2 regions of the Micrococcus sp. Mcc28 genome follow, and region 2 is predicted to be linked to the other one. Evidence: riboswitches for the same ligand, from Rfam matches in the RefSeq annotation. Region 2 holds a riboswitch; the other holds the start of a gene.

Region 1 (14,343 bases), on a different contig from region 2:
GGAAGCTGAGCACGCCCCACACGAGCGCGAGCGGCACGCCGATCAGCATGAGGGCGATCACGTCCAGCACCGCCACGATCAGGCCGAACACCGTGGTGACCACCCAGTAGCGGCGCACGCCCTGGGCGAACTCGACCAGGGCGTGGCCGAACTCGTGGCGGGCGGTGCTGAGCAGGCGGACGCGGCGTTCGACGTCCATCGAGTCCATCGCCAGGAAGAACATGCCCATGATCACGGTGACGAGCAGACCGAAGACCGCGTAGACGTTCGTGGCGATCTTCGTGATGGCGCTGACGGCCGTCCCGGTCACGGTGCTCATGTCGATCGAGGCCAGCTGCTGGGACACCATGTCCGGGGTCACGCCGCGCTCGTTGAGCCAGTGCGAGACGTCCAGGACGATCTGCTGGAAGCGGTCCGCGTACTTCGGCAGCTCCGCCACCAGCTCGAGGCCGGACCACACCATCATGCCCCCGAACACGGCCATCACCGCGACGACCAGCAGGACGGTGGTGGCGGCCCCGAGCACGGGGTGCAGGCCCCGGCGGATGAGCCAGGCCTGCAGGGGGTAGGCCACGATCACGAGGTTCAGCCCCAGGAAGACGGGCGCCGCTATGGAGGCGATCCCCTGGAAGAACTGCACCACCAGCACCAGGCCCGCGAGCGTCAGGACGATCACCAGCATGCGCGGCCACATGCGGTGGGGGCGGCGGATGTCCCAGTCGGAGGCGGGGCTGGACGAGGCGGGCGGCGGGGTCACCCCCGCGGGCTGTGCGGCGCTCACGCGGGCAGTCTATGCGCGGGCCGGACGGGGTAGGGTCGGGACCAGTCCACATCGACAGGGGAGCGCCCGCGCGGCGCTGAGAGTGCGGTCCGCCGCAGACCCTCGAACCTGCGCCGGTCCGCACCGGCGAAGGAAGTCGAGTCTCCCGGTCGACGTCGTCCCGGGATTCCGGTGGCGGCCTCGTCCCGGCCCCTCTGCCGTCCCAGAGGAGAACCGCCATGTCCCGCACCCCGCACCGCGCCCTCGCCGCCCTCTCAGTGGCCGCCCTCGCCCTCACCGGCTGTTCGGTGTCCGGCTCGTCCGGCGACGGGGCGTCGTCGTCCGCCGCCGGCGCCGGCGGCGAGCCGACGACGGTGACGATCATGACGCACGACTCGTTCAACCTGCCCCAGGAGCTCGTCCAGAAGTTCGAGCAGGAGTCCGGCTACACCCTGAAGACGACGGCCCCCGGCGACGCCGGCAGCGTGGTGAACCAGCTCCTGCTGGCCAAGGACGAGCCCACCGTGGACGGCGTCTACGGCGTGGAGGACCACTCGGCGCACCGCCTCGTCCGCGAGGGCGTCGTCGCCGAATACACCCCGCAGGACCTGCCCGCCTCCGCACAGGACCGGATGGTGGAGGACCGCATGACCCCGGTGGACCAGGGCCAGGTGTGCTTCAACACGGATCCGGCATGGTTCGAGGCCCACGACGTCGAGGCCCCCACCTCGATCGACCAGCTCGACGACCCCGAGTACGCGAAGCTGACGGTCGCCACCTCCCCCGTGGCCTCCTCCCCCGGCCTGGCGCTGCTCGCGGCCACCACGGAGAAGTACGGCGACGACGGCTGGCAGGACTGGTGGCAGGGCCTGATGGAGAACGGCGGCAAGATCGCCGACAGCTGGTCCGACGCCTACAACTCGGACTTCTCCGGCGGCGAGGGCAAGGGCCAGTTCCCGGTGGTGCTCTCCTACTCCTCCTCCCCCGCGTTCGCCCCCGAGACCGAGGTGATCGAGGACTCCTGCACCCCGCAGGTCGAGTACGCCGGCGTGCTCGAGGGCGCGAAGAACCCCGAGGGCGCACAGGCGTTCGTGGACTTCCTGCTCACCGAGGAGGTCCAGTCCGCCCTGCCCGAGTCGATGTACATGTACCCGATCGACGAGTCGGTGCAGCTGCCCGAGGAGTGGGCGCAGAACGCGCCGCTCGTCGAGGACGCCATCACCCCGGACCCCGCCCGCATCGACGAGCGCCGCGAGGACCTGCTGAAGGAGTGGACCGCCCTGGCCGAGGCCTCCCGGCGCTGATGTCCGCGCTCACCGAGGTCGCGGCCCCCGGCACGGACCTGCCGCGCCGGCGGGCCCGCGGCCGGGGGGACGGGCTCGGCCCGTGGTGGCTGGTGGCCGCCGTCCTGCCGGTCGCCTTCCTGCTCGTCTTCTTCGCGTGGCCCGTGGCGGCCATGCTCTGGCGCGGGATCGGCGGCGACGCCGACGCGTTCACCGGCGCCGTGGACCTCACCGCCTTCAGGGAGACCCTCGCCCGCGAGCGCACGTGGCGCATCCTCGGCCAGACGCTCGGGATGGCCGCCGCCGGCACGGTGGTCTCGGTGGCGCTCGGCCTGCCGACCGCGTTCGTGCTGCACCGGCGTCGCGTCCCGGGGCGGGCCGTGCTCCGCGCCCTCGTGCTCGTGCCGTTCGTGCTGCCCACGGTGGTGGTCGGCGTCGCGTTCCGCGCCCTGCTCGCCCCCGGCGGACCGCTGGGCTTCACCGGGCTGGACCAGACGACCACCGCCGTCGTGCTGGCCATGGTCTTCTTCAACGTGTCCGTGGTGGTGCGCCAGGTGGGCGCGCTGTGGAACGCGCTCGACCCGCGCCAGACCGAGGCCGCCCGCACCCTGGGCGCCTCGCCGTGGCGGGCGTTCCGCACCGTGACGCTGCCCCAGCTCGCCCCGGCGATCGCCGCGAGCGCGGCGCTGGTGTTCCTGTTCTGCGCGTCCGCGTTCGGCATCGTCCAGACGCTCGGCCGGCCCGGCTACGGCACGCTCGAGTCGGAGATCTGGGTGCAGACCTCCGTCTACCTGGACCTGCGGACCGCGGCGGTGTTCTCCGTGCTGCAGTTCGCGGTGGTGCTGGCCGCCGTCGTGGTCTCCGGCGTGACGGCGGCGCGCACCCAGCGGGCGCTGCGCCTGCGGGAGACGCCGCCGGCCCGGCTCACGCGCGCGGACGCGGTCCCGGTGGCCGTGATGCTCGCGGTGGTGGCGCTCGTGGTGGCGCCGATCCTGACGCTCGTGGTGCGCTCCTTCCACACCCGCCACGGCTGGGGGCTGGGCAACTATCGGCTGCTGTCCACGAGCGCGGGCAGCGGGTTCGTGGGCGGGTCGACGCCGGCCCAGGCGCTCGAACAGTCCCTGCGGGTGGCCGTGGACGCCACGCTCGTGACGCTCGTGGTGGCCGTGCCGCTGGCCCTGCTGCTGACCCGGCCCTTCCGTTCACGCGCGGCGCTGGTGGCCCAGCGGGCCCTCGACGGCGCCCTGCTCCTGCCGCTCGGCGTGTCCGCGGTGACCGTGGGCTTCGGCTTCGTCGTGTCCCTGCGGGCCGCGTTCCCGGAGCTGGCGGCCTCGGGCGTGCTCGTGCCACTGGCCCAGGCGGTGGTGGCGCTGCCGCTCGCGGTGCGGGCGCTCGTGCCCGTGCTCGCGGCGGTGGACCCGCGGCTGCGGGAGGCCGCACGCACCCTCGGGGCGGGCCCGTGGCGGGTGCTGGCCACCGTGGACGGCCCGTTCCTCGCCCGCGGCGTGGGCGTGGCCGCGGGCTTCGCCTTCGCGGTGTCCCTGGGCGAGTTCGGGGCCACGAGCTTCCTGGCGAGCCCGTCCGCGCCCACCCTGCCGGTGCTGATCGCCCGGCTGCTGGGCCGGCCGGGCGCGGACAACTACGGGATGGCGCTCGCGGCGGCCACGGTGCTGGCCGTGCTGAGCGCCGGGATCATGCTGGTGTGCGAGCGGCTGCGCCCCCGGGGCCCGGCCGGGGCGGGAGGTCTGTGATGACGCCGACGACGACGGGGGCCTCCCTCCGGCTGCGGGATGTGGCGATCCGCTATCCGGACGGCTCCACCCCCGTGCGGGGGACGGACCTGGACGTGGCCGCCGGGGAGATCGTGGCGCTCGTGGGCGCCTCCGGCTCGGGCAAGTCCACGATCCTGCGCGGGATCGCCGGGCTCGAGGACGTCGTGGCGGGCACGGTGGAGCTCGACGGGCGGGACGTGGCGGCGGTGCCGACGCACCGCCGGGGCGTGGGGATGGTGTTCCAGGACGGGCAGCTGTTCCCGCACCGGACCGTGGGCCGGAACGTGGCGTACGGCCTCGAGTCCGCCGGCTGGGACCGGGCCCGGCGGCGGGCACGCGTGGCCGAGCTGCTGGACCTGGTGGGCCTGACCGAGCTCACGGACCGGCCTGTGCAGCGGCTCTCCGGCGGGCAGGCCCAGCGCGTGGCGCTGGCCCGGTCGCTGGCCCCGGCCCCGCGGGTGCTCCTGCTGGACGAGCCGCTGTCCGCGCTCGACGCGGACCTGCGCCGGCGCCTGGCCGAGGACATCCGGGCGGTGCTGCGGGCGGCGGGGACGACCGGCGTCGTCGTCACCCACGACCTCGCGGAGGCCGCCGTGATGGCCGACCGCACCGTGCGCCTCGGCGCGGGGGGACGCATCGCGGCGGAGGAGGACGGCCCGGCGGTAGCCTCTCAGGCATGACCCCGCCCGCACCCCGCCCCCGGCTGACCGCCCAGGACGTGGTGGACGCCGCCGTCGGGATCCTGCAGGACTTCGGCATGGGCGACCTGTCCATGCGGCGCGTGGCCGGGGTGCTGGGCGTGCAGGCCTCCGCGCTGTACTGGCACGTGCCGGACAAGCAGTCACTGCTGGCGCGGGTGGCGGACCGGATCGTCGCCGAGGCGGAGGAGACCGTGCGCGCCCGCCGCGTCACGGACCTGGCGGGCCGCGCCGAGGCCGCGGAGGCCGCCCTGCTGCGGCACCGGGACGGGGCGGACGTGGTGCTCTCCGCCCTCGCGCTCGGGCTGGGCGGCCTCGGCCTGCACCGTCTGCTCACCGAGGCGGCGGACACCCCGGAGGACGGGGAGCGGGCCCTGGCGCTGCTGCTGGGCACCGTGTCCCTGCGGCAGCAGCGCGCACAGGCGCAAGCGCTCGGCGTGGCGACCGGCCCGGACGTGCAGCGGCACCGCACGGACCCGCTCTGACCCCTCGTCCGACGCCGCCGCGCGGGAGGCCGAGGAGAGGAGACCTGCCTCCTCACAGGTGCGCTCGGTAAGGTCGCCCAGAGCAGAACAGGTCGGGACGGGTCGTCCCCTTCGTCCACGGCGATCCCGCCCGACCGCCGCAGTACCAGCATGGCCCGCCGGACCCGGCTCACAGTTCCGGCGCGGTCCCCTTCGACACAGCCGGCGAAGCCATGGGAGCACGGATCAACCACCCGCGGACGGTCGTGGACCGGACGCTGCATCACGACGTCGAGCCCGCACACCCCGCGGCGCTCGTCGACGTGGGCTGGGACTTCCGTGGCCCGGGCGCCAAGGCGGAGGAGCAGCACCGCCCGCTGCGCGTGGTCCGTGCCCGCCGGCCTCGGGGCACCCCGCGGGACCGGAACGGCGTCGACCTCACGCGCACCGGCCCCGTCGTCCCCCGCCCCTCCCCGCCGCGCACCCGGATCCGCCGGGACGGCGTCCGCGTGGTGGCCAGCCCGCTGGCCATGCTGCCCGGCGTGGACCACGGCCCCGCCCTCCGCCTGGACCTGCATCCGACGACGGGGGGCATCGTCTACGTGGCCCGCGAGCTTGAGCTGCGCGAGCTCGGCGACGACGTCCGCGGCCACGTCTACACCGGGATGGTCGGCACGGCGCATCTGAGCGTCTTCTGGTCCACCGTCACCGTCGACCTGCCACCGGAGCGCCCGGTGATCGTGCGGCTGCGCTCGGACCGGGACGCCGAGCTGCTCTCCCTGCTCGAGGTCCTCGCCCCCGTGGACACGCGCGTGGTCTCCTACCGGCTCGACGAGTCCCCCGTGGGCACGCAGCGCTCCAGCTACCTGCTGCCGGACGTGGACCCGGAGACGGTCGCCCAGACGGGCGCGGCCCGGATCCCGCTCGAGGCCATCGAGGCCGCCCAGGAGGAGGAGGACGCGCTGCGCCGCTCCTCCGGCGTCTTCCTCTCCCGCCGCCGCACGGACCGCTTCCTGCGCCGCAACCTGCCCGGGGTGACCCACAGCCTCACGTTCGCGGACGAGGCGGACGTGACGGACGTGTACGTGGACGGCTCCGTGCTGCGCGGCTCCCGCATCGGCGGGGCGGCCGCCGTCGCCGGGCCGAGCATGTGGGCCGTGCAGGCCGTGGCCGGGGCCACGATGCCGCTCGAGGTGGAACTCGAGGCGCTCGTGCTGGGGCACGTGATCTGCGCGTGGGCGGGCACCCCCGGCGGCCGGGTCACCATCCACTCGGACTCGCGCACCGCGCTGGCCCTGCTCAACGCCGCCCGCCGCGAGCGGCTCACCCTCGGCGGCGCCCGGGGCGAGCGCATCCGCCGCACCCTGCGGCGCCTGCTGGCCGCCGTCGACCTGGCGCAGGCCGCGGACGTCCAGGTGGACACCACGTGGGTCAAGGGCCACGTGGGCGTGCACGGCAACGAACTGGCCGACGACCTCGCCCGGGCCGCCGCCCGCCACGCCAGCGTCGGCACCCCCGAGGGGGACCTGCCCGAGCGGATGGGGCAGCTGATCCAGCTCCGCGTCGAGGACGACGCCGCCGGCTGACCCCGGCCCCCGATTCCCCGTCCTCCGCCCCAGCCTCTAGGGTGGGGCTGTGGAAGCGACAGTGGAACAGATCACAGCGGCCATCACGGCCCTCAACGACAAGTACTGGTACGTCGTGATGGCGCTGCTCTTCGTGGCCGGGGTGTGGTTCACCATCCGGACCGTGGGCGTGCAGGTGCGCATGCTCCCGGAGATGCTGCGGTCGGTGACGGCCAAGTCCCAGACCGGGTTCGAGAACGACGGCGTGAGCCCGTTCCGCGCCTTCACCATCTCGGCGGCCTCGCGCGTGGGCACCGGCAACGTGGCCGGCGTGGCGATCGCGATCGTGATCGGCGGCCCGGGCGCCGTGTTCTGGATGTGGCTGCTGGCGATCATCGGCGGCGCCACCGCGTTCGTCGAGTCCACGCTGGCCCAGCTGTACAAGCAGAAGGGCTCGGACGGCTACTTCGGCGGCCCCGCGTACTACATCCGCGACGGCCTGGGCGCGAAGTGGCTGGCGGCCGTGTTCGCCGTCGCCATCACCGTGACCTACGGCTTCGTGTTCAACGCCGTGCAGTCCAACTCGATCTCCGAGTCCGTGCAGGCCAACTGGGGCGCGTCCTCCACCACCGCGTGGATCGTGGGCCTGGGCCTGGCCGCCCTCACCGGCCTCGTGATCTTCGGCGGCGTGCGCCGGCTCTCGGCCGTGACCAACGTGCTGGTCCCCGTGATGGCCACGTTCTACATCTTCCTGGCCCTGATCGTGATGGTCGTCAACATCACCGAGGTCCCGGGCATGATCGCGCTGATCGTGGGCCACGCGTTCGGCCTGCGCGAGGTCGCGGGCGCCGCCGTCGGCATGACGATGGTGATGCAGGGCGTGCGCCGCGGCATGTTCTCCAACGAGGCCGGCATGGGCTCCGCCCCGAACGCCGCCGCCACCGCGGCCGTCTCCCACCCGGCCAAGCAGGGCTTCGTGCAGTCCCTGGGCGTCTACTTCGACACCCTGATCGTGTGCTCGGCCACCGCGTTCGTCATCCTGCTCTCCAACCCGGCCTACGGACGCGGGGAGGCGATCGGCATGCAGGTGACCCAGGGTGCGCTCCAGCAGGCCGTGGGCGCGTGGGCCGGCCCGGCGCTGACCGTCATCATCTTCTTCCTGGCCTGGTCCTCCGTGCTGGGCAACACCTACTACGGCGAGGCCAACATCCGGTACCTGGCCGGCCGCCACGCGGGCCCGGCCATCACCGTGTTCCGCGTGCTCGTGCTGGTGTGCGTGGTCGGCGGCGCGCTCGGCTCCGTGGCGCTGGTGTGGAACCTCGCGGACACGTTCGCGGCCCTCATGGCGACCATCAACCTCGTGGCGATCATCCCGCTGGGCGGGCTGGCCGTGAAGCTGCTCCGGGACTACGAGCGCAAGCTCAAGGCGGGCATGAATCCGGGCTTCCACATCTCCGACCTGCCCGAGGCGCGGAACGTGGCCCTCTGGAGGGACGAGCCGAAGACCTCCCCGCTCCAGGACTGACGCCCCCGCCCGCGCGTTTCGAGGCGGGATATCGACCCCATCCGGCTGCCGCGGGCGGCCGTGGGGTGGATATCCCGCCTCGATGCATGAGGAGGCCCGGTCTGGACACCGTGCGGGGGTCGGCGCCTAGGTTGAGGCGCACCCGACCGGCCACGCACGAGTGGCCGGCACGACGTCCGAGGAGGACACCATGGGCATCCTCTCCAGCCTCACCCGCACTCTCGGCGGCGGTGGCCGCCGCTCCAGCCGACCCACCATCGGTGCGCACATCGGCCGGTCCCCCGGCTTCGGCCGGCAGGCCCGCTCTCAGGGACGCCGGTCCAGCGGCCTGGGCGGTGCCCTCCTGGGCACGCTCGGCGGTCTGGCGCTGCGTGAGCTCTCGCGCCGCGGCGCCGGAAGCACGACGCGCGGGCGCAGCTCCGGTGCGTACCGCGGCGGCTTCGGGCCCTCGGCCCGGTCCACGGGCGGCCTCGGCACCGGCCTGCTGGGCGGGCTGCTCGGCGGGGCCCTCGCCTCCCGCGGCCGGTCCGGTGCCGCCGGCCGACGCACGGCGGGTGGCCGCCGGACCATGGGCGGCGGCTTCTGACCGCTGCGACGGTGCGGAGTCGCCGCTGAACGGCATCACCGCGGAGCGGACACGACCACGGGGCGGGCACCGACGGATCGGTGCCCGCCCCGTGGTCGTGGTGTGCCGGTGGCGTGCCCGAGGGGTCTGCGCCGCGGCTCAGCCGAGGCCGGCGACGCGGCCCAGGATGAACAGCAGGACGCCGATGACCACGAGGGCGATGATCAGCCCGAGCACGATCTTGCCCGCCGAGCGCTCGCCGGTCTGCTCCACGTCCATGCCCGGGTTGCTCGGGCCGACGCCTGCGCCCTCGGCTGGGGGCGTGTCGCCGTCGAACGCGGCACCGGAGGTCTCGTCCGTCGCCTCGCGTGCGCGCCGGGCGTCCTGGGGGTCGGGGGTGTGCGGGGTGGCCATGGCCGGTTCCTCTCGTCTCGGCGGCACGGGTGCATGCCGCTGGTCCTTACGCTAGGCCCGGGGCAGGGGGTCCTGACCAGGGTATGGCGACGCCCGCCCCAGCGCTTTCGTAGCCGAAACGGCGCGCCCCGAGCCGCTTTCGTTGACGAAACGGCGCTCCTCCACGCCGCCGCGACGGATCCCGTCACACTCTTGATCGTTGGATGTCCAAGCAATAGCGTGATCGGCGTCACGTCCCCGCCGTCCGGAGGAGCCCCCATGCCCGAGGCCTACATCATCGACGCCGTCCGCACCCCCGTGGGTCGCCGAGGGAAGGGGCTCGCCGGTGTGCATCCCCTCGACCTGGCGGCCGCGCCGTTGCGCGAGCTCGTCGGCCGCCAGGACATCGACTCAGCCGAATACGACGAGGTCATCCTCGGCTGCATCGACCAGCTCGGCCCGCAGGCCATGGACGTGGCGCGCAACGCCTGGCTCGCGGCCGGGCTCTCCGAGGACGTCCCCGGCACCACGGTCGAACGCCAGTGCGGCTCCGGCCAGCAGGCGGTCCACTACGCCGCGCAGGCCGTCATGAGCGGGACGGCGGACCTCGTCGTCGCCGGTGGCGTCCAGTCCATGAGCGCGATCCCGCTCTCCCGGTCCAACACGGCCGCCCGCGATCTCGGCTTCCCCGACCCGTTCACCGGCTCCGAGTCCTGGGCCGCCCGCTACGGGAGCGAGGAGATCTCCCAGTTCCGCGGGGCCGAGATGATGGCCCGGCACTGGAACCTGGACCGTGACGCCCTGGAGGAGTTCGCGGTGCGCTCCCACGAGCGTGCGCTCGCCGCCCAGGCCGACGGTCGCTTCGACCGCGAGATCCTACCCCTCGCCGGCCTCACCGCGGACGAGGGCCCCCGCACCCCGGACGCCACGAAGATCGCCTCGCTCGACCCGATCGTCCCCGGCGGGCTGCACACCGCCGCCACCGCCTCCCAGATGTCCGACGGCGCGGCCGCCCTCCTGCTCGCCTCCGAGGAGGCGGTGCGCCGCCACGGCCTCACCCCGCGAGCCCGCATCCACCACCTCTCCGCCCGCGGCGCCGACCCCGTCATGATGCTCTCCGCCCCGATCCCGGCGACGGCGTACGCGCTCGACCGCATGGGCCTGACCATCGACGACATGGACCTCGTGGAGATCAACGAGGCGTTCGCCGCCGTCGTGCTGGCCTGGTTGACCGAGACCGGCGCCGATCCGGCGAAGGTCAACGTCAACGGCGGGGCGATCGCCCTGGGCCACCCCATCGGCGCCACCGGCGCCCGCCTGATGACCTCCCTGCTGCACGAGCTCGAGCGCACGGGCGGCCGCTACGGCCTGCAGACCATGTGCGAGGGCGGCGGCCAGGCCAACGTCACCGTGATCGAACGTCTCTGACCCATCCCCCGGAGGTTTCCATGCCCGACCAGATCACCCACCCCACCGACGCCGGCCACCTCTCCCCCGCCCCGGAGGACACGATCGGCCGCGTGTTCGCACGCGCGGTCGCCCGCTCCCCGCAGGCCGTCGCCCTGCGCTTCGAGGACCGCGACTGGACCTACGCCCAGCTCCGGGACGGAGCGCACCGCGTGGCCCGCCGCCTCCAGGACACCGGCCTGCCGGCCGGCACCCGGGTGGCCGCCTACGCCACCAACTCGGACGCCTACGCGCTGCTCTTCCTCGCCTGCGTCACGGCCGGCTACGTGCACGTGCCCGTGAACTTCGCGCTCAAGGGCGGCGAGCTCGCCCACGCCCTCGAGGACTCCGGCGCGGAGCTGCTCGTGGCCGACGCCGGCATGCTCGAGCGGGTCGACCAGGTCCGGGCCGAGGGCCGCGCGTCGGCTCTGCGGCACGTGTGGACCATGCTCCCCGCCGGCCACGCCGAGCCCTCCGTGCTTCAGACCGCCCAGGACGAGACGTTGGACGCCGCCGCCCCGGAGGCGGAGGTGTCGGCCACCGACCTGGCCCAGCTGCTCTACACCTCCGGCACCACCTCCACCCCCAAGGGCGCCATGATGTCCCACCGGGCGCTCGTGGCGGAGTACCTCTCCTCGATCATCGCGCTGGACTTCACGGCCGAGGACCGCCCCCTGGTGGCCATGCCGCTGTACCACTCGGCCGCGATGCACGTGTTCCTGCTCCCCTACCTGAGCCTCGGCGCCACGGTGCGCCTGCTGGCCGCCCCGGACATCCCCCGGATGCTCGAGCTCGTGGAGACCGAGCACATCGGCTCCCTGTTCCTGGCGCCCACCGTCTGGGTGCCGCTGGCGAACCATCCGGACCTGGCCACGCGTGACCTCTCCTCGCTGCACAAGGCCCAGTACGGGGCCTCGATCATGCCGGTGACCGTGCTGCAGCGCCTCCGTCAGAGTCAGCCGGGCATCGGCTTCTACAACTGCTTCGGCCAGTCCGAGCTGGGCCCGCTGTGCACCGTGCTGCGCCCCGAGGAGCACGACGCGCGGCCGGCCTCATGCGGCCGCCCCGTGTTCCACGTGGAGGCGCGGGTGATGACGGCCGACGGCGCCCCCGCCGCGCCCGGCGAGCCCGGCGAGATCCAGTACCGCTCGCCGCAGCTGCTCTCCGGCTACTGGAACCGCCCGGACGCCACCGCGGACGCCTTCACCGACGACGGCTGGTTCCGCTCCGGCGACCAGGTCACCCAGGACGCGGCCGGCTACATCCAGGTGGTGGACCGCATCAAGGACGTCATCAACACGGGCGGCGTGCTGGTCGCCCCGCGGGAGGTCGAGGACGCGATCTACGAGCTCGACGAGGTGGCCGAGGTCGCCGTCATCGGCCTGCCGGACGAGCGCTGGATCGAGGCGGTGACCGCCGTCGTCGTGCTCAAGGAGGGCGCCGAGCTGACCGCGGAGACCGTGCGCGCCCACGTGAAGGAGCGGCTGGCGGGCTTCAAGGTGCCCAAGCGCGTGGACTTCGTGGCGGAGCTGCCGCGGAACCAGTCGGGCAAGCTCCTCAAGCGCGCGCTGCGCGCCGAGCGGACGCAGGAGGCCCGGTGACGCGCACGCAGAAGCCGACCTACGACGTCGTCACGCCCCTGGACGTCGACTACCTGGACGCGTTCGGGGAGGCCACGGACGAGGACCGCGCGCACTGGGACCGCGCCCGTGCCTACGGCCGGGAGGTGCTCGAGCGGATCGACGGGCACTGGGACCGGGCGGAGTACCCGTTGGACCTGGTGGCGCGGGCGGGCGAGCTGGACCTGCTCACCGACGGGCTGGAGGTGCCGGGGCACCCGGTGATGTCGCCGTTGGCCGCGGGCCTGGTGGCGATGGAGATCTCCCGGGCGGACGGGTCGATGGCCGCGGCTGCGGCCGTGCAGGGCGGGCTCGTGCTGCGCGCCCTGGTGCACTGCGCCGGCCCGGAGCAGAAGGAGCGGTACCTCGAGCCGGTGGCGCGCGGCACGCTGCCGGGCGGGTTCGCGCTCACGGAGCCGCTGCACGGTTCGGACTCGGTGTCCCTCGAGACGTCCGCGCGGCCCGACGGCGCCGGCGGCTGGGTGCTGAACGGCGCCAAGAAGTGGATCGGCAACGGGGCCGCCGGGGGCATCACGATCGTGTGGGCGCGCGACACCGAGGACGGCCAGGTCAAGGGGTTCGTGGTGGAGCAGTCCACGCCCGGCTACGAGGCCGAGGTGATCACGGGCAAGGGCGCGCTGCGGGCCATCCACCAGGCGGAGATCACGCTGACCGACGTGCGGGTCGGCGACGACGCCCGGCTGCCGGACGTGGCGACGTTCAAGGACGCCGCGCGCGTGCTGGTGGCCACCCGCGTGAACGTGGGCTGGTCCGCGCTGGGCCACGCCACGGCGATGTTCGAGGCCGCGCTCGCCTACGCCCGGCAGCGCGAGCAGTTCGGCAAGCCGCTGGGAGCGCACCAGATGGTGCAGGAACGGCTCGCGCAGATGCTGGACGAGGTGACCGCGATGCAGACCCGCTGCGTGGCCGTGGCCCGCCTGCAGGCGGCGGGGCGGCTGCGTGACGAGCAGGCCTCCCTGCTGAAGTACGCCTGCACCCGGGGTGCGCGGCGGGTGGCGCAGATCGCCCGGGACATGCTCGGCGGCAACGGCATCCTCCTGGAACACCGGGTGATGCGGCACTTCGCCGACGTCGAGGCGCTGCACACCTACGAGGGCACCGAGTCCGTGCAGGCGTTGATCCTCGGCCGGGACCTGACCGGGATGAGCGCGTTCGCGTGAGCCCCGGCCGGCCGCTCTCGTGCCCGGCACCCGCCCCCCACCTTCCGACCCCAGGAGCTGACATGAGCACCGCACCCACCCCTTCTTCCTCCGACGACGCCCCCGCCGTCCTCGTCGAGACGCGGCCCGGCGTCGTGCGGCTGACGCTGAACCGGCCCGCGAAGGGCAACGCGCTCGGACTGACGATGGCGCGCGAGGTGCTCGCGGCGATCGCCGCGGCCGAGGCGGACGAGTCCGTGCACGTGCTCACGCTGACCGGCGCCGGGCGGATCTTCTGCAGCGGCGGGGACGTCCAGGCCATGGCCGCCGCGCCTGCCGGGCCGGAGCGGCGCGCGATGATCCAGGAGCTCGGCGAGGCGGCGGGCGAGGTCGCGGTGGCGCTCACAGGCTCTCGCCTGCTGGTGCTGGCCGGCGTCAATGGGACGGCCGCCGGGGCGGGGCTCGGGCTCCTGCTGGGCGGCGACGTCGTGCTGGTGCGCGAGGACGCGCAGCTGGTGACGGCGTTCTCCGCGCTCGGGATGACACCGGACACGGGCGTGTCCTACTGGCTGCCGCGGGTGCTGGGGCCGGTGCGCGCGACGCAGCTGTTGCTCGGCGGGCGGCGCCTGAACGGGACCGAGGCCGTGGAGTGGGGCCTGGCGACCGAGGCGGTGGCCGGGGACGCGTTCGCGGCGCGTCTGGCGGAGCTCGAGGACGAGCTGGTGGCCGGTCCGGCGCACACCTATGGGCCGACGAAGGCGCTGGCGCGCGGGGCCGACGTCGAGGCGCTGCGTGCACACGTGCGGCAGGAGGCGGCGTCGATCGCGGCGGCGTCCGAGCACCTGGAGGCCGTGCGGTGGGTGGAGGCGTTCGCGGGCCGATGAGGGGCGGGCTGCAGCCCAGGCCGGCGGCGCTCCTCCACCGGGCCGACCCCGGTCAGGTCCGCGAGGGCGCGGAGGTCACTTGAACATCTTCAGGACGTCACCCAGGCCGACCGTGGTGCGCCGGTAGACGGCGTTGTAGGCGGCGCGCTTCGGATCGCGCAGCCAGCCCATCCCCTTGCGGCCGTAGCCGGGGATGACCTTGCGCTTGA
Region 2 (14,343 bases):
GCCGGCCATCACCACGAGGCCCAGTGCCCCGAGCCCGGCCCCGGCGACGAGGGAGCGGCCCGACGAGGAGCTCTCCTCGCCGATCGGGGCGAGCACCGCGTAGGCCAGCTGGATGTTGAAGGCCACGTACAGCACGCCCGAGAGCCACCACTGGTTGATCAGCGGGGACGAGGTCACGAGCGCGGCGACGTCGTCCACCGCGGCCCCCGGGTTCGCCAACCCCCACACCGCGACGCCGACGGCGACCACGATGATCAGGGGGACCACCACGGCCTGGACGCGCACGAGGCCCGTGATGCCGGCCAGCACCGAGACCACGCAGACGGCGGCCATCACCAGCGAGCCCACGAGCGAGGGCAGCCCGAACGCGGTGTGCACCGCCGCCCCGGCCCCGGCCAGCATGATCACCAGCGTCCCCAGCAGGGACGTGGTGATGCACAGGTCCGCGAACCAGGTGGGCACGCGCGACGTCGTGGGGTTCACGATCCGGTGGATGTCCGTGGTCCGCAGCTTCTGCGCCAGCCGCAGCACGATCACCGCGAGCAGGAAGAACAGCGCGCCGGCGATCACGAGCGCCCCCGTGCCGCCCCAGAGGCCGAAGCTCACGAAGTACTGCAGGATCTCGTTGCCCGAGGCGTACCCGGCGCCGATGGTGGTGCCGATGAACGTGGCGGCGATCCCGAGCGGGGAGGTCGGCCGCAGCGGCGCCGACTCCTCGGCTTGGCCGGGGTGCGCGGGAGAGCTCTCTGTGACGTGGGACATGCGACTACATTCTCATGGGCGGGATCGGCCCGGCCCGGACGGCCGATCCGCCCCGACCCGAAGGAGCCCCCGCATGACCCCCGCCGTCCCCCGCGTGCTCAGCATCGCCGGCTCCGACTCCGGCGGCGGCGCCGGTGTCCAGGCCGACTTGAAGACCATCGCCGCGTGGGGCGGCTACGGGATGACCGCGATCACCGCGATCACCGCCCAGAACACGCAGGGCGTGCAGGCCGTCCACCCGCTGCCGGTGGACGTGGTGCGCGCCCAGCTCGACTCGGTCGCCGCCGACATCGCCGTGGACGCCGTGAAGATCGGCATGCTCGGCACGGTGGAGCTCATGCGGGCTGTCGCCGGCTGGCTCGAGGAGACCCGACCCGCCGTCGTCGTGCTGGACCCGGTCATGGTGGCCTCGAGCGGTGACGCCCTCACCGCGGTGGGCGACGACGACGGGCGCGCCGCGTGGGCCCGGCTGCTGCGGGTGGCGCACCTGGTGACACCCAACCTGCCCGAGCTGGCCCGGCTGACCGGGCGGGACGCGACGGACTGGGACGCCGCCCTCGACGCGGCGCGGGGCCTGGCCGCCGAGCACGGGGTGACGGTGCTGCTCAAGGGCGGGCACCTGGACGAGACCGAGGCGCCCGAGGCCGCAGCGGCGGAGGTGCCGGACGCCGTCGTGCGCGTGGACGGGGCTGTGCACGAGGTGCGCGGCCCGCGCGTGACGACCCGCGCCTCGCACGGCACCGGCTGCACCCTCTCCTCGGCCCTGGCCACGCTGGCCGGGGCGGGCCTGAGCTGGGAGGACGCACTCGAGCGGGCCAAGCCGTGGCTGGCCGACGCGATGCGGGCGGGGGAGGCGCTCGCGGTCGGGGACGCCTCGCGGCCGACGTGGCACGGGCCCGTCGACCACGGTCATGCGCAGCGGGGCTGAGGGCGGGACCTCCGGGCTTCGACACGTTCGAGGCGGGAAATCCGGCGAATACGCACCTCGGGACGTCCCATGAGGTCGATTTCCCGCCTCGAATGCCGGTGACCCGGACCTCCCGCTCCGCTCGAGCGTCCGGGTCCGCAGAACGCAGAAGAGCCGGACCACCGTGTCGCCACGGGGGTCCGGCTCTGTTCGCTCGTGCCCCCGGCAGGATTCGAACCTGCGGCCTTCTGCTCCGGAGGCAGACGCTCTATCCCCTGAGCTACGGAGGCGGGGGTCGCGACGCGTCGAGCGCGTTGCGGACTCGTCGACTCTACACCATCAGGACGGCCCGTCCGTGACCTCCCCGCGGGGCGCGTCAGCCGGGCAGGCCCGCGCGCAGGGTCCGGGCCGCGGCCTCGGGGTCCTCGGCCTGCGTCACGGCGCGGACCACCACGATCCGTTCCGCCCCGGCCGCGCGGACCTCGGGCAGCCGGTCCGCGTCGACGCCGCCGATGGCGAACCACGGCCGCGCCCCCGCCGGGTCCTCCGCGTCCAGGCGTGCGGCGAGGGTCGGCAGTTCCAGTCCGACGGCGGCCCGGCCCGGCTTCGTGGGCGTCGCCCACACCGGCCCCGTGCAGAAGTAGTCCAGGCCGTCCTCCGCGCGGGCGCCGCGCACCTGCGCCTCGGTGTGGCACGAGCGGCCGAGCACCACGTCCGGGCCCAGCAGGGCGCGGCACTGCGCGGTGGTCAGGTCGGTCTGGCCCGTGTGGAACACGTCCACCCCGGCCAGGGCGGCGACGTCGGCGCGGTCGTTGGCGGCCGAGAGCGCCCCGTGCTCCCGGGCCAGCGGGACGAGCGTGGCGAACGCGGCCAGCTCGACCGCCACGTCCACGGCCTTGTCCCGCACCTGGATCACGTCTACTCCGCCGCGGAACGCCGCCGCGCAGAAGTCGGCGAACGCGGCCGTGTCGAGCGTGCCGTCCGGGCGCAGGAACCGCTGCAGGTCGGTGCAGACGTACAGCCGGGAGGCGGCGAGGCGGGCGCGGCGGCGCGCGCCGGGGCCGGTGCCGCCGTCGTCGCGGCCGGCCGCGGTCATCAGGAGCGGATCGGGGGAGTGCATGCGCCCACTGTGGCAGACTGGCCGCTGTTCCATGGGAGCCCGGGCCGCACACGCCGGGCTGAGAGGGCCGCAGGGGCGCACCGCGCCGGCGCGGCCGACCATCACCACTCGATGCGGGTCATGCCGCCGTGAGGAGGACCGGTCCGTGCACGTGGCCGTCGTCGGGGCCGGGATCATCGGCCTCACCGCCGCCGTGCGTCTGCGTGCCGCAGGCCACGCCGTCACCCTGATCGCCCCCGAGCTGGACGCCGCCGGGCGCCCGCACGCCGTGGCCGGGGCCACCCACGCCGCGGCGGGGATGCTCGCGCCGCTCGCCGAGACCCAGTTCAGCCAGGACGACCTCGCCCCGCTGCTGCAGGCCGGCTGGGAGGCCTACCCGGCCCTCGTGGACCTGCTCGCCGCCTTCACCGATGTGGAGACGGGCTTCCTCGCACAGGGCGCCTGGATCGTGGCCGCGGACCCCTCGGACGCCCGCGCCTGGGACCACGTGCTCGAGCACGCCTCGATCCTCGGTCGCCGGGTCGAGCCCGTCTCCGTCCGCGCGCTGCGCCGCGCCGAGCCCGCCCTGGCCCCGGGCCTGGCCGCCGGCTTCGACGCCCCGGACGACCATCAGGTGGACCCGCGACGGCTCGCCGCCGCCTGCGTCGCCGCCCTGCGCGCCGAGACCGGACCCGACGGCGGCCCGCTCCCGGTCGGCGCCGGACCCGCCGCCCGGTTCGTGGCCGGACGCGTCACCGCCGCCGGCCCGGAGGGCGAGGGGGTGCGCCTCACGCTGGCCGACGGGGGCGTCCTCACCGCCGACGGCGCGGTCCTCGCCGCGGGCCTGGGCCACCGCGGGATCGGCGGCGCGGCCACCGCCGTCGAGGTCCCGCTGCGCCCCGTCCACGGCGACGTGCTGCGTCTGCGGGTGCGCCCCGAGCAGCTGCTGCCGGGGGAGTCGCACCTGATCACCCGCACCGTCCGCGGCCTCGTCCACGGGCGCCAGGTCTACCTCGTGCCCCGCGCGGACGGCACCCTCGTGGTCGGCGCCTCGGCCCGCGAGGACGGCCTGGCCGGCACCTCCGCCGGGGCCGTGCTGGACCTGCTCGCCGACGCCGCCGCGATCCTGCCCGCCGTCCGCGAGTGCGAGCTGGTCGAGATCACCACCGCCGCCCGCCCCGGCACCCCCGACGACGCCCCGCGCGTGCTCGCCGTGCCCGAGGCTCCGGGCGCCGTCGTCGCCACCGGCTTCCACCGTCACGGGATCCTGCTCGCCCCCTGGGCGGCCGGGCGGATCCTCGAGCTGCTGCACGCCCGCCTGAAGGAGATCGCATGAGCACCCTCCCCCTGACCCTCAACGGAGAGCCCGCCGAGCTGGCCGTGGCCACCGTCCGCGACGTCGTCGCGCACGTCACCGGGCGCGCGATCGGCGAGGACGGCGCCGCCGCGGATGGGCGGCGGCTCGGCGTGGCCGTGGCGGTCGGCGGCGAGGTCGTGCCCCGGTCGGCCTGGGCCACCCGGGAGCTGGCCGCCGGGGACGAGGTCGACGTCGTCACCGCGGTGCAGGGGGGCTGAGCGATGGCCGAGCACCGCACCCCGCCCGCCGCCCCCGCGATCCCGCCGCTGCGGATCGGCGGCTACGACCTGGCCTCCCGGCTCATCATGGGCACGGGCGGCATCACCGACCTGACCGCCCTCGAGGGCGCCCTCGTCGCCTCCGGCACCACGCTCACCACCGTGGCGCTGCGCCGCTGGTCCGCGGACACCCGTGACGGCCTGGTCGCGCTGCTGGACCGCCTCGGCATCGACGTGCTGCCCAACACCGCCGGCTGCTACACCGCCCGGGACGCCGTGCTCACCGCCCGGCTCGGCCGGGAGGCGCTCGAGACCGACCTCGTGAAGGTCGAGGTCATCGCCGATGAGCGCACCCTGCTGCCCGACGTCGTCGAGACCCTCGAGGCCACCGAGCGGCTCGCCGCCGACGGCTTCACCGTCCTGGCCTACACCTCGGACGACCCCGCCATGGCGCTGCGCCTCGAGCAGGCCGGCGCCGCCGCCGTCATGCCGCTGGGCTCGCCGATCGGCTCGGGGCTGGGCATCCTCAACCGCGCACACCTGGAGCTGATCGTCTCCCGCGCCTCCGTGCCGATCGTGCTCGACGCCGGCGTGGGCACCGCCTCGGACGTCGCCCTGGCGATGGAGGCCGGCTGCGACGCCGTGCTCGCCGCCTCGGCGATCACGCGCGCCGCCGAGCCCGCCCGCATGGCCCACGCGTGCCGGCTCGCGCTCGAGGCGGGCTTCCACGCCCGCCGTGCCGGGCGCATCCCGCGCCGCGAGCACGCCCTGGCCTCCTCGCCGATGGCCGGGCGGGTCACGGCCGAGGAGGACGAGCGGTGACCGCCGCCCTGGACCCCGCCGCCCGCGAGCCCCGCGACCTCACCGCGCTGTCCGACACCCAGCTGGAGCGCTTCGCCCGCCACCTGAGCCTGGACGGCTTCGGCCCCGAGGCCCAGCTGGCGCTGCTGCGCTCCCGCGTCCTCGTGGTCGGCGCCGGCGGCCTCGGGGCGCCCGTGCTGACCTACCTCGCCGCCGCGGGCGTGGGGGAGGTCCACGTGATCGACGACGACATGGTGGACCGCTCCAACCTGCACCGCCAGGTGATCCACGCCGAGGCGGACCTCGGCCGCCCCAAGACCGCCTCCGCCGCCGCGACGATGCGCGGCCTGCACCCCGAGGTGCGCGTGGTCGAGCACCGCGAACGCCTGACCGCGGCCAACGCGCTCGAACGGGTCGGCGCCGTGGACCTCGTGCTCGACGGCACGGACAACTACGCGACCCGCTACCTCGTGGCCGACGCGTGCGAGATCGCGGGCGTGCCCGTGGTGTGGGGCGCGATCCTGCGGTTCGCGGGGCAGGTGAGCGTGTTCGCCCCGGGCGGGCCGCTGTACCGGGACGTGTTCCCGGAGCGGCCCGAACCCGGCGAGGTGCCCTCGTGCGCGCAGGCCGGGGTGCTCGGGGTGCTGCCCGGGATCATCGGCTCCCTCATGGCGGCCGAGGCGATCAAGCTGCTCACCGGGGTGGGCGAGCCCCTGGTCGGGCGGCTGCTCTCCGTGGACGCCCTGACGATGCGCTTCCGTGAGCTGCGGCTCGTGGCCGACCCCGAGCGGACCCCCGTGACGGACCTGTCCGCCCACGCGGCCCAGGCCCCCCGCCCGGACGACGCCGACGCCCCCGACTCGGCGGAGGCGTGCGGCGCCGCGGGCGGGGAGATCGCCCCCGCCGCGCTGGCCGCCCTGCTCGCCGACCCCGCCCGGGCCGCGTCCCTCACCCTGCTCGACGTCCGCGAGGACTGGGAGCGCCGCCTGCGCCGCGTCGAGGCCCCCGCGGCGGTGGCCGATCGACACGTCCCGCTCGAGGCCGTCCTCGCGGAGCCGGCGGCCCACGCGCCCGGGCAGGACCGCGTCCTGGTGGTCTACTGCGCCGCCGGAGCCCGGTCGGCCCGGGCGCGGGACGCCGTCGTCGGGGCCGACCCGGGCGCCGGCGGGCGCGTCCTGTCCCTCGCCGGCGGCCTCGCCGCCTGGCCCGCCTGACCCCCCCACCCCGACGAACCCTGCGAGATGGCCCCCACCGCGGGCCGGAGGGGGCCATCTCGCAGGGTTCGTTCGCACGCGCACGGGCGCGGCGGCCCTTCCGTAGACTTGCGCGGGTGAAGCCCGAAGACCTCTCCGCCCTGCTGTCCGCTGTCCTCACCGACGCCGTCGATGCCGGTGACCTCCCCGCCGCGCTGCGGGAGGAGATCACCCCCGCGCGCGTGAAGGTGGAGCGACCCCGCAGCCGCGAGCACGGCGACTGGGCCACCAACGTCGCCCTCCAGCTGGGCAAGAAGGCCGGGATGGCCCCGCGCGACCTCGCCGGGCTCGTGGCCGAGCGCCTGACCGACAAGCCGGGCATCGCCGCCGTCGACGTCGCCGGCCCCGGCTTCCTCAACGTCACCCTGGACGCGGCCTCGGCCGGCGCCCTGGCCCGCGAGATCGTCGAGGCCGGCCCGGAGTACGGCCGCAACGACGCCCTGGCCGGGCACACCGTGAACATGGAGTTCGTCTCCGCCAACCCCACCGGCCCGCTGCACATCGGCCACACCCGCTGGGCCGCGCTGGGCGATGCGATCGCCCGCCTGCTGCGCGCCTCGGGGGCGGACGTCACCGCCGAGTACTACGTCAACGACGCCGGCAACCAGATGAACGTGTTCGCCGACTCGGTCCTCGCCCGCCTGCACGGCCGCGACGTCCCCGCGGGCGGCTACCCGGGCGCGTACGTGCAGGAGCTGGCCGACGCCGTCGCCCTCGAGCACCCGGACGTGCGCGAGCTGACGGACGAGGCCGCCCGCCCGGTGGTCCGCGAGGCCGCGTACCGGCTCCAGATGCAGGACATCAAGGACACGCTCGCCGCCTTCGACGTGCACTTCGACGTGTTCACCTCGGAGCAGACGCTCCACGACTCCGGCGCGATCGACCAGGCCGTGCAGCGGCTGCGCGAGCAGGGCCACATCGAGGACCGCGAGGGCGCCGTGTGGCTCAAGACCACCGACTTCGGCGACGACAAGGACCGCGTGCTCATCCGCGCCAACGGGGAGCCCACCTACTTCGCCGCCGACGCCGCCTACTACCTCCACAAGCGCGACCGCGGCTTCGAGGAGAAGGTGTACCTGCTCGGCGCCGACCACCACGGCTACGTGAACCGCCTCAAGGCGATCGCCGCCGCCGCCGGCGACGACCCGGCGACGAACATCGAGATCCTCATCGGCCAGCTCATCTCGGTCAACGGCGCGAAGCTCTCCAAGCGCGCCGGCAACATCATCGAGCTCAAGGACCTCGTGGAGTGGCTCGGCCGCGACGCCCTGCGCTACGACCTGGCCCGCTACCCCGCGGACTCGCCCCTGACGATCGACCCCGAGCTGCTGCGCTCCGCCACGAACGACAACCCCGTCTACTACGTGCAGTACGCCCACGCCCGCGCCTCGGGCGCGGCGCGCACCGCGCAGGCCCACGGCGTGGACCGCTCCGAGTTCGACGCCGCCCTGCTCACCCACGCCACCGAGTCGGAGCTGCTGGCCCAGCTGGCGGAGTTCCCGGCCGTCGTCGGCGCGGCGGCGCGCCTGCGCGAGCCCCACCGCGTGGCCCGCCACCTCGAGGTGATCGCCGGGGCCTACCACTCGTGGTACGCCGCCTGCCGCATCGTGCCCATGCCCACCGACGACGGGACGCCGCGTCCCGTGGAGACCCTCAACCGCACCCGCCTGTGGCTCAACGACGCCACCGCCCAGGTGCTGGCCAACGGTCTCGGCCTGCTCGGCGTGACCGCCCCGGAGAAGATGTGAGCGCCCGGATGACGACGCCGCAGCCCGCCCCCGCCTCCCCGCTCGCCCCCGCCTGGCTCCCCGCGCCGGGGGACCCGGACGCGCTCGTGCCCGGCCTGTGGGCCGCCGGCGTGGACCGCGCCGCCGACGGCGAGCTCACCGTCCAGGGCCTGCGCGCGAGCGCGCTCGCCGCGGAGTTCGGCACGCCGCTGCTCGTGGTGGACGAGGACGACTTCCGCGCCCGCGCCCGCGCGTTCCGCGAGGGCTTCGACACCGCGTTCGCCGACCTGTGCGGGGGAGCGGACGTCTACTACGCCGGCAAGTCCATGCTCACCCTCTCCACCGCCCGCTGGGCGGCCGAGGAGGGCCTGCGCGTGGACACCGCATCCGGCGGCGAGCTGGCGATCGCGCTGGCCGCCGGCGTCGACCCGGCCCACATCGGCCTGCACGGCAACAACAAGTCGGACGCCGAGCTGCGCACCGCCCTCGAGGCGGGCGTGGGCCGGATCATCGTGGACTCGCTCGACGAGCTCACCCACCTGGCCGCGCTCGCGGCCGAGGCCGGCCGCCGCGCCCCCGTGATGCTCCGGCTGACCCCGGGCGTGCACGCGCACACCCACGACTTCATCGCCACCGCGCACGAGGACCAGAAGTTCGGGCTCTCCCTGGCCCCGGCGTCCACCGACCGGGACGGCAACGTGGCCGGCCGCTCGCCGGCCGCCGTCGCCGTGGCCGCGGCCCTGGCGGCCGAGTCGATCGACCTGCTGGGCGTGCACTGCCACATCGGGTCCCAGATCTTCGAGGCCGAGGGCTTCGGGCTGGCGGCCGGACGCGTGCTCGAGTTCCTCGCCGAGATCAAGGCCGAGCACGGGGTGGAGCTGGCCGAGCTCGACCTCGGCGGCGGCCACGGCATCGCCTACACGGCCGTGGACGAGCCGCGCCCGGCCGCGGAGATCGCCGACGCCCTCGCCGACGACGTCCAGAAGACCGTCGAGCGCCTCGGCCTGAGGTGCCCGCGGGTCTCGCTCGAGCCGGGGCGGGCCATCTCGGGCCCCGCGGGGCTGACCCTCTACACGGTCGGGGTGACCAAGACCGTGGACGCGGACGCCCCCGACGGCGGCACCGCGGCCCGCCGCTACGTCGCCGTGGACGGCGGCATGTCCGACAACCCGCGTCCCGTGCTCTACGACGCCGACTACACCGCCGTCTCCGCGCGCCGCACCTCGGAGGCCGAGCCGGCGCTCTCCCGTGTGGTGGGCAAGCACTGTGAGTCCGGCGACATCCTGGTCCGCGACGTGTACCTGCCGGCCGACCTGGGCCGCGGCGACCTGCTGGCCGTGCCGGCCACGGGCGCGTACACGCACGTGATGTCCTCGAACTACAACGCGCTGGCCCGCCCGGCCGTCGTCGCGGTCTCCGGCGGGCAGGCGCGGGTGATCATCCGTCGCGAGACGCAGGAGGACCTGTTCGCCCGCGAGGCCGATCCGCGCCTCGCCCGCTGAGGACGCGGGCGCGGCGCACCCGGCCGCCGGCCTCGAGCCCGGGTGGGTCCGTCCCGCTCTGCGGACACCGAGTGTCGCGCGGTGGGACGGGCCGGGGCGCCGCGCTAGATTCGAGGCCAGCCGGGCCGCGCGGTCGCGCGGGCCCGACCCACCCTGGATCACGGAGGACCATGCCCCAGCACACCGACGCCCCCACCGCACTCAAGGTCGCCCTGCTGGGCGGCGGGACCGTGGGGTCCCAGACCGCCCGGATCCTCACCGAGGACGCCGACATCCTGCGGGACCGCGTGGGCGCCGACCTCGAGCTCACGGGCATCGCGGTGCGGGACACGGGCGCGACGCGCGACTGGCAGGCGGACCCGGCGCTCTACACGACCGACGCCGAGGCGCTCGTGGACGGCGCGGACGTCGTCATCGAGCTGATGGGCGGCATCGAGCCGGCCCGCACCCTGATCCTGCGCGCCCTGGCCGCCGGCACGTCCGTGGTGACCGGCAACAAGGCACTGCTGGCCCAGCACGGCGAGGAGCTGTACGCCGCGGCCGCCGCCACCGGCGCGCAGCTCAGCTTCGAGGCCGCCGTCGCCGGCGCCATCCCGATCCTGCGCCCGCTGCGCGACTCCCTGGGCGGCGACCGCGTCACCCGCGTGATGGGCATCGCCAACGGCACCACCAACTTCATCCTCGACCGGATGGACTCCGAGGGGGCGGACTTCGACGACGCCCTCGCCGAGGCCCAGCGGCTCGGCTACGCCGAGGCCGACCCGACCGCCGACGTCGAGGGCCACGACGCCGCCGCGAAGGCCGCGATCCTGGCGACCATCGCGTTCGGGGCGCCGTACACACTGGACCAGGTGGCCGTCGCGGGCATCACCGCGATCACGGCCGAGGACAACGCCGCCGCCGCGGAGGCGGGCTACGTCATCAAGCTGCTGGCGATCGCCGAGCGCGGCCGCGCCGCCGACGGCGCCGAGGGCGCGGTCCTGCGCGTGCACCCCACCCTGCTGCCGCGGGAGCACCCGCTGGCCTCCGTGCGCGGGGCGTTCAACGCCGTCTTCGTGGAGGCCGACAACGCCGGCGAGCTCATGTTCTACGGTCCCGGCGCCGGCGGCGCCCCCACCGCCTCCGCGGTGATGGGCGACGTCGTCTCGATCGCCCAGCGCATCGTGCGCGGCGGCCCGGCGCGCCTGCGCACCCCCGTCACCGCCCTGCCCGCCCTGGACCCGGCCGAGGCCCACACCTCCTTCATGGTCGTGCTGCGCGCGGCGGACCAGCCCGGTGTGCTGCGCCGCGTCGCCGGGGTGTTCGAGGAGCACGGCGTCTCCATCGAGACGTTGCGTCAGGTCCCATCTGAGCGCGAGGACGCCCCCGGCGCGTCCCTGCGGCTGATCACCCACCGTGCGCGGCAGCGCGACCTCGACGCCACCGTCGGGGCGCTCGCCGCCCTGGACGTCGTCCACGAGGTGGCGTCCGTCCTCCGAGTCGAAGGGAACTGACCCATGGCCCACCAGTGGCGCGGCGTCGTCCGCGAGTACGCCGACCGCCTGCCCGTCACCGAGGACACGCGCGTGATCACCCTCGGCGAGGGCGGCACCCCGCTCATCCACGCCCCCCACCTCTCCGAGCTGGTGCAGGGCACCGTGCACGTGAAGTTCGAGGGCATGAACCCGACCGGCTCCTTCAAGGACCGCGGCATGACCATGGCGATCACCGCCGCCGTCGCTGACGGCGCGAAGGCCGTCGTCTGCGCGTCCACCGGCAACACGTCCGCCTCGGCGGCGGCCTACGCCGCGCAGGCCGGGATCACGTGCGCCGTGCTCGTGCCCGAGGGGAAGATCTCGATGGGCAAGATGTCCCAGGCCGTGGCCCACGGCGCGGAGATCCTCCAGGTGCAGGGCAACTTCGACGACTGCCTCGAGGTGGCCCGCAAGCTGGCCGAGAACTACCCCGTGTTCCTCGTGAACTCCGTCAACCCGGCCCGCATCGAGGGGCAGAAGACCGGCGCGTTCGAGGTCGTGGACACCCTCGGCGACGCCCCGGACTACCACCTGCTGCCCGTGGGCAACGCGGGCAACATCACCGCGTACTGGAAGGGCTACCGCGAGTACGCCGCCCCCTACGTGAACCCGCACGAGGGCGCCTCGGACGCCGAGCTGCCCGCGGTGGCCACGAAGACCCCCGTGATGTGGGGCTTCCAGGCCGCGGGCGCCGCCCCGATCGTCCAGGGCCACCCCGTGACCGACCCGGACACGATCGCCACCGCCATCCGGATCGGCAACCCGGCCTCGTGGGAGCAGGCCGAGGCCGCCCGCGACGAGTCCGGCGGGATGATCGACTCCGTCACGGACGAGGAGATCCTCGAGGCCCATCGCTGGCTCTCCGCGAAGGAGGGCGTGTTCGTCGAGCCCGCCTCCGCCGCCGGCGTCGCCGGGCTGCTCAAGCACCACGCCGCCGGGAACGTGCCGGCCGGCAAGAGCTGGGTCATCACCGTCACCGGCCACGGCCTCAAGGACCCGCAGTGGGCCCTGCGCGGCGCCGACGGCGCCGACGTGACCCCGCGCTCGGTGCCGTTCGACGTGGTCACCGTCGCCCAGGCCCTCGGCCTGAGCTGAGCCATGGCCGCACCGCAGCCGCTGGCGCCCGGGACCGCCGCGTCCGTCTCCGTCCCCGCCACCTCCGCCAACCTCGGCCCCGGCTTCGACTCGATGGGCCTGGCCCTGGAGCTGCGCGACGAGGTGACGCTCACGGTCGTGGCGGGCCCCGACGTCGCGGAGGTCGTGGGGGAGGGGGAGGCCACCCTGCCGCGGGACGGCGCGCACCTGATCCTGCGCCTGGCGCACGAGCACCTGCGGGACCGCGGGTTCACCGCGCCGGGGCTGCACCTGCGCGCCGTGAACCGGATCCCGCACGCCCGCGGGCTCGGCTCGTCCGCGGCCGCCGTCGTCGCGGCCTACGCCGCGGCCGAGGCCCTGCTGCCGGCCGCGCTGCGCCGGGCACCCGCGGACCTGCTCGAGGCGGCCACCCGCTTCGAGGGGCACCCGGACAACGTCGCCCCCGCGCTCGTGGGCGGGGCCACCGTCTCCTGGACCCGTGACGACGTCCCCGGCCCGGCCACGGCGCGGCTGCGGCTGCACGAGCGCGTGGTGCCGGTGGTCGCGATCCCGGACACCGAGCTGTCCACCCACGTCGCCCGGGGCGTGCTGCCCGCCGAGGTGCCCCACGCCGTGGCGGCGGCCCAGGCCGGCCGTGCCGCGCTGCTCGTCCACGCGCTGGCGGAGGACCCCGTGCTGCTGCCGGCCGCCACGCGGGACTGGCTGCACCAGGAGCCGCGCGCCGTGGCCATGCCGGCCAGCGCCGCACTGGTCGCGGGGCTGCGCGAGCGCGGCCACGCCGCCGTCGTCTCCGGCGCGGGTCCCACGGTGCTCGCGCTGTGCGACGGCGTCCAGGCGGCCGAGCACGCCACGGAGGCGGCGCGTGCTCTGACGGCGGACGGGGCGGCCGCCTGGCGCGTGCTGGTGCCGTGCGTGGCCGTGGACGGTGTTAGGGTGGAATCACTCCACCACGGCTGACCCCACCGCCTCGCGCGGCCCGGGTCTCCGGTGCCCGGGCCTGTGACGGCCGGACGCACCGTGCGCCGTCGGCCGGAACCCCGCCGCGATCCATCCCGTGCTGCGCACGGCCGGCGTGCGGGATCCGCTCCGGCTCGGTCGAGTCCGGACGCCTCCGCCCCGTCACGCAGCGACTGCGCACGATCAGGGGAGGCGCCACTGCTGAGTTCACACCATGAAACCCGGTTTTCTGGGGCGCCGCTGCGCGGCCCGACCGGATGCACACCGCAGCCCGACGCGCCACGCGCCGCCGGGCCGCATTCGAGGGAGAAGGAACCTTCGTGACCGAATCCACGGAACAGACCACGCCGACGAACGGCGGTGGCCTGGCCTCGCTCAAGCTCGCCCAGCTCCAGGCCCTGGCCTCCCAGCTCGGCATCGCCGGCGGCTCGCGCATGCGCAAGGCCGACCTGGTGACCGCGATCTCCGACCACCAGCGCGGCGGCTCCGTGGCGGACCGCGACGCCGCCGAGCGCGCGGCCCAGGCCCCCGCGGCCCCCGCCGCCGAGGCCGTCCCGGCGGCCGCGTCCTCTGAGGACGCCGCCCCGGCCGCCGAGCGCCCGGCCCGACGCCGCTCGCGCCGCGCCGACGCCGACACCTCCGCTCCGGCCGCCGCCCAGGACGGGCAGCCCCAGGCCGAGGCCCGCGAGGCCCAGACCGAGCAGGCCCCCCGTGAGACCGCCTCGGACCAGGACCGGTCCGGGGGGTCCGAGGCCCGCGACGAGGGCGAGGACCGCCCGCAGTCCGAGCGTCGCTCCCGCGGCCGCCGCCGCGCCGGCGACGACGACGCCCAGCAGGGTCAGGACCGTCGCTCCGACGGCGCCCAGGGCGAGGACGGCGCCGACGCGGACCGCCGCGGCGACCGGGAGGACCGTGACGACAACGGGCGCGAGAACGGCCGCGGCCGCAACGGCCGCAACGGGCGGGACCGCGACAACGGCCGCGACCGCGAGAACGGCCGCGAGAACAACCGGGACCGTGAGAACGGCCGCGACGGCTCGCGCGAGCAGCGCGGCGACAAGTCCGAGGACGGCGGCCGGGGCGACGGCGGACGCGGGGACCGCAGCCGCCGCGACGACCGCGACGACGAGGGCGGCCGCAACCGTCGCAAC

The links. A riboswitch is a leader RNA that binds a small molecule or an ion and turns the genes downstream of it on or off. The one in region 2 is predicted to bind thiamine pyrophosphate.
Region 1: it holds a riboswitch for thiamine pyrophosphate, as region 2 does, so the genes downstream of both, NR073_RS01765 (thiamine ABC transporter substrate binding subunit) here and NR073_RS00505 (FAD-dependent oxidoreductase) in region 2, are expected to answer to the same signal.

Annotation. Positions count from the first base shown of each region.
Region 1 covers NZ_JALJRH010000002.1:168,623-182,965, forward strand. Annotated here, with positions in the region: gene NR073_RS01760 (AI-2E family transporter) at 1-781, opposite strand, end outside; TPP riboswitch at 828-933, shown strand; gene NR073_RS01765 (thiamine ABC transporter substrate binding subunit) at 1,000-2,064, shown strand; gene NR073_RS01770 (iron ABC transporter permease) at 2,064-3,794, shown strand; gene NR073_RS01775 (ABC transporter ATP-binding protein) at 3,794-4,495, shown strand; gene NR073_RS01780 (TetR family transcriptional regulator) at 4,492-4,998, shown strand; gene NR073_RS01785 (RNase H family protein) at 5,211-6,563, shown strand; gene NR073_RS01790 (sodium:alanine symporter family protein) at 6,625-8,067, shown strand; gene NR073_RS01795 (hypothetical protein) at 8,258-8,653, shown strand; gene NR073_RS01800 (DUF6480 family protein) at 8,792-9,046, opposite strand; gene NR073_RS01805 (acetyl-CoA C-acetyltransferase) at 9,305-10,453, shown strand; gene NR073_RS01810 (fatty acyl-CoA synthetase) at 10,474-12,072, shown strand; gene NR073_RS01815 (acyl-CoA dehydrogenase family protein) at 12,069-13,271, shown strand; gene NR073_RS01820 (enoyl-CoA hydratase/isomerase family protein) at 13,334-14,134, shown strand; gene NR073_RS01825 (hypothetical protein) at 14,210-14,343, opposite strand, start outside.
Region 2 covers NZ_JALJRH010000001.1:99,844-114,186, reverse strand. Annotated here, with positions in the region: gene NR073_RS00525 (hypothetical protein) at 1-762, opposite strand, end outside; gene thiD (bifunctional hydroxymethylpyrimidine kinase/phosphomethylpyrimidine kinase) at 836-1,690, shown strand; tRNA gene NR073_RS00515 (tRNA-Arg) at 1,887-1,959, opposite strand; gene thiE (thiamine phosphate synthase) at 2,046-2,789, opposite strand; TPP riboswitch at 2,811-2,941, shown strand; gene NR073_RS00505 (FAD-dependent oxidoreductase) at 2,935-4,104, shown strand; gene thiS (sulfur carrier protein ThiS) at 4,101-4,343, shown strand; gene NR073_RS00495 (thiazole synthase) at 4,347-5,165, shown strand; gene moeB (HesA/MoeB/ThiF family protein) at 5,162-6,358, shown strand; gene argS (arginine--tRNA ligase) at 6,475-8,145, shown strand; gene lysA (diaminopimelate decarboxylase) at 8,154-9,626, shown strand; gene NR073_RS00475 (homoserine dehydrogenase) at 9,797-11,119, shown strand; gene thrC (threonine synthase) at 11,123-12,235, shown strand; gene thrB (homoserine kinase) at 12,239-13,192, shown strand; gene rho (transcription termination factor Rho) at 13,513-14,343, shown strand, end outside.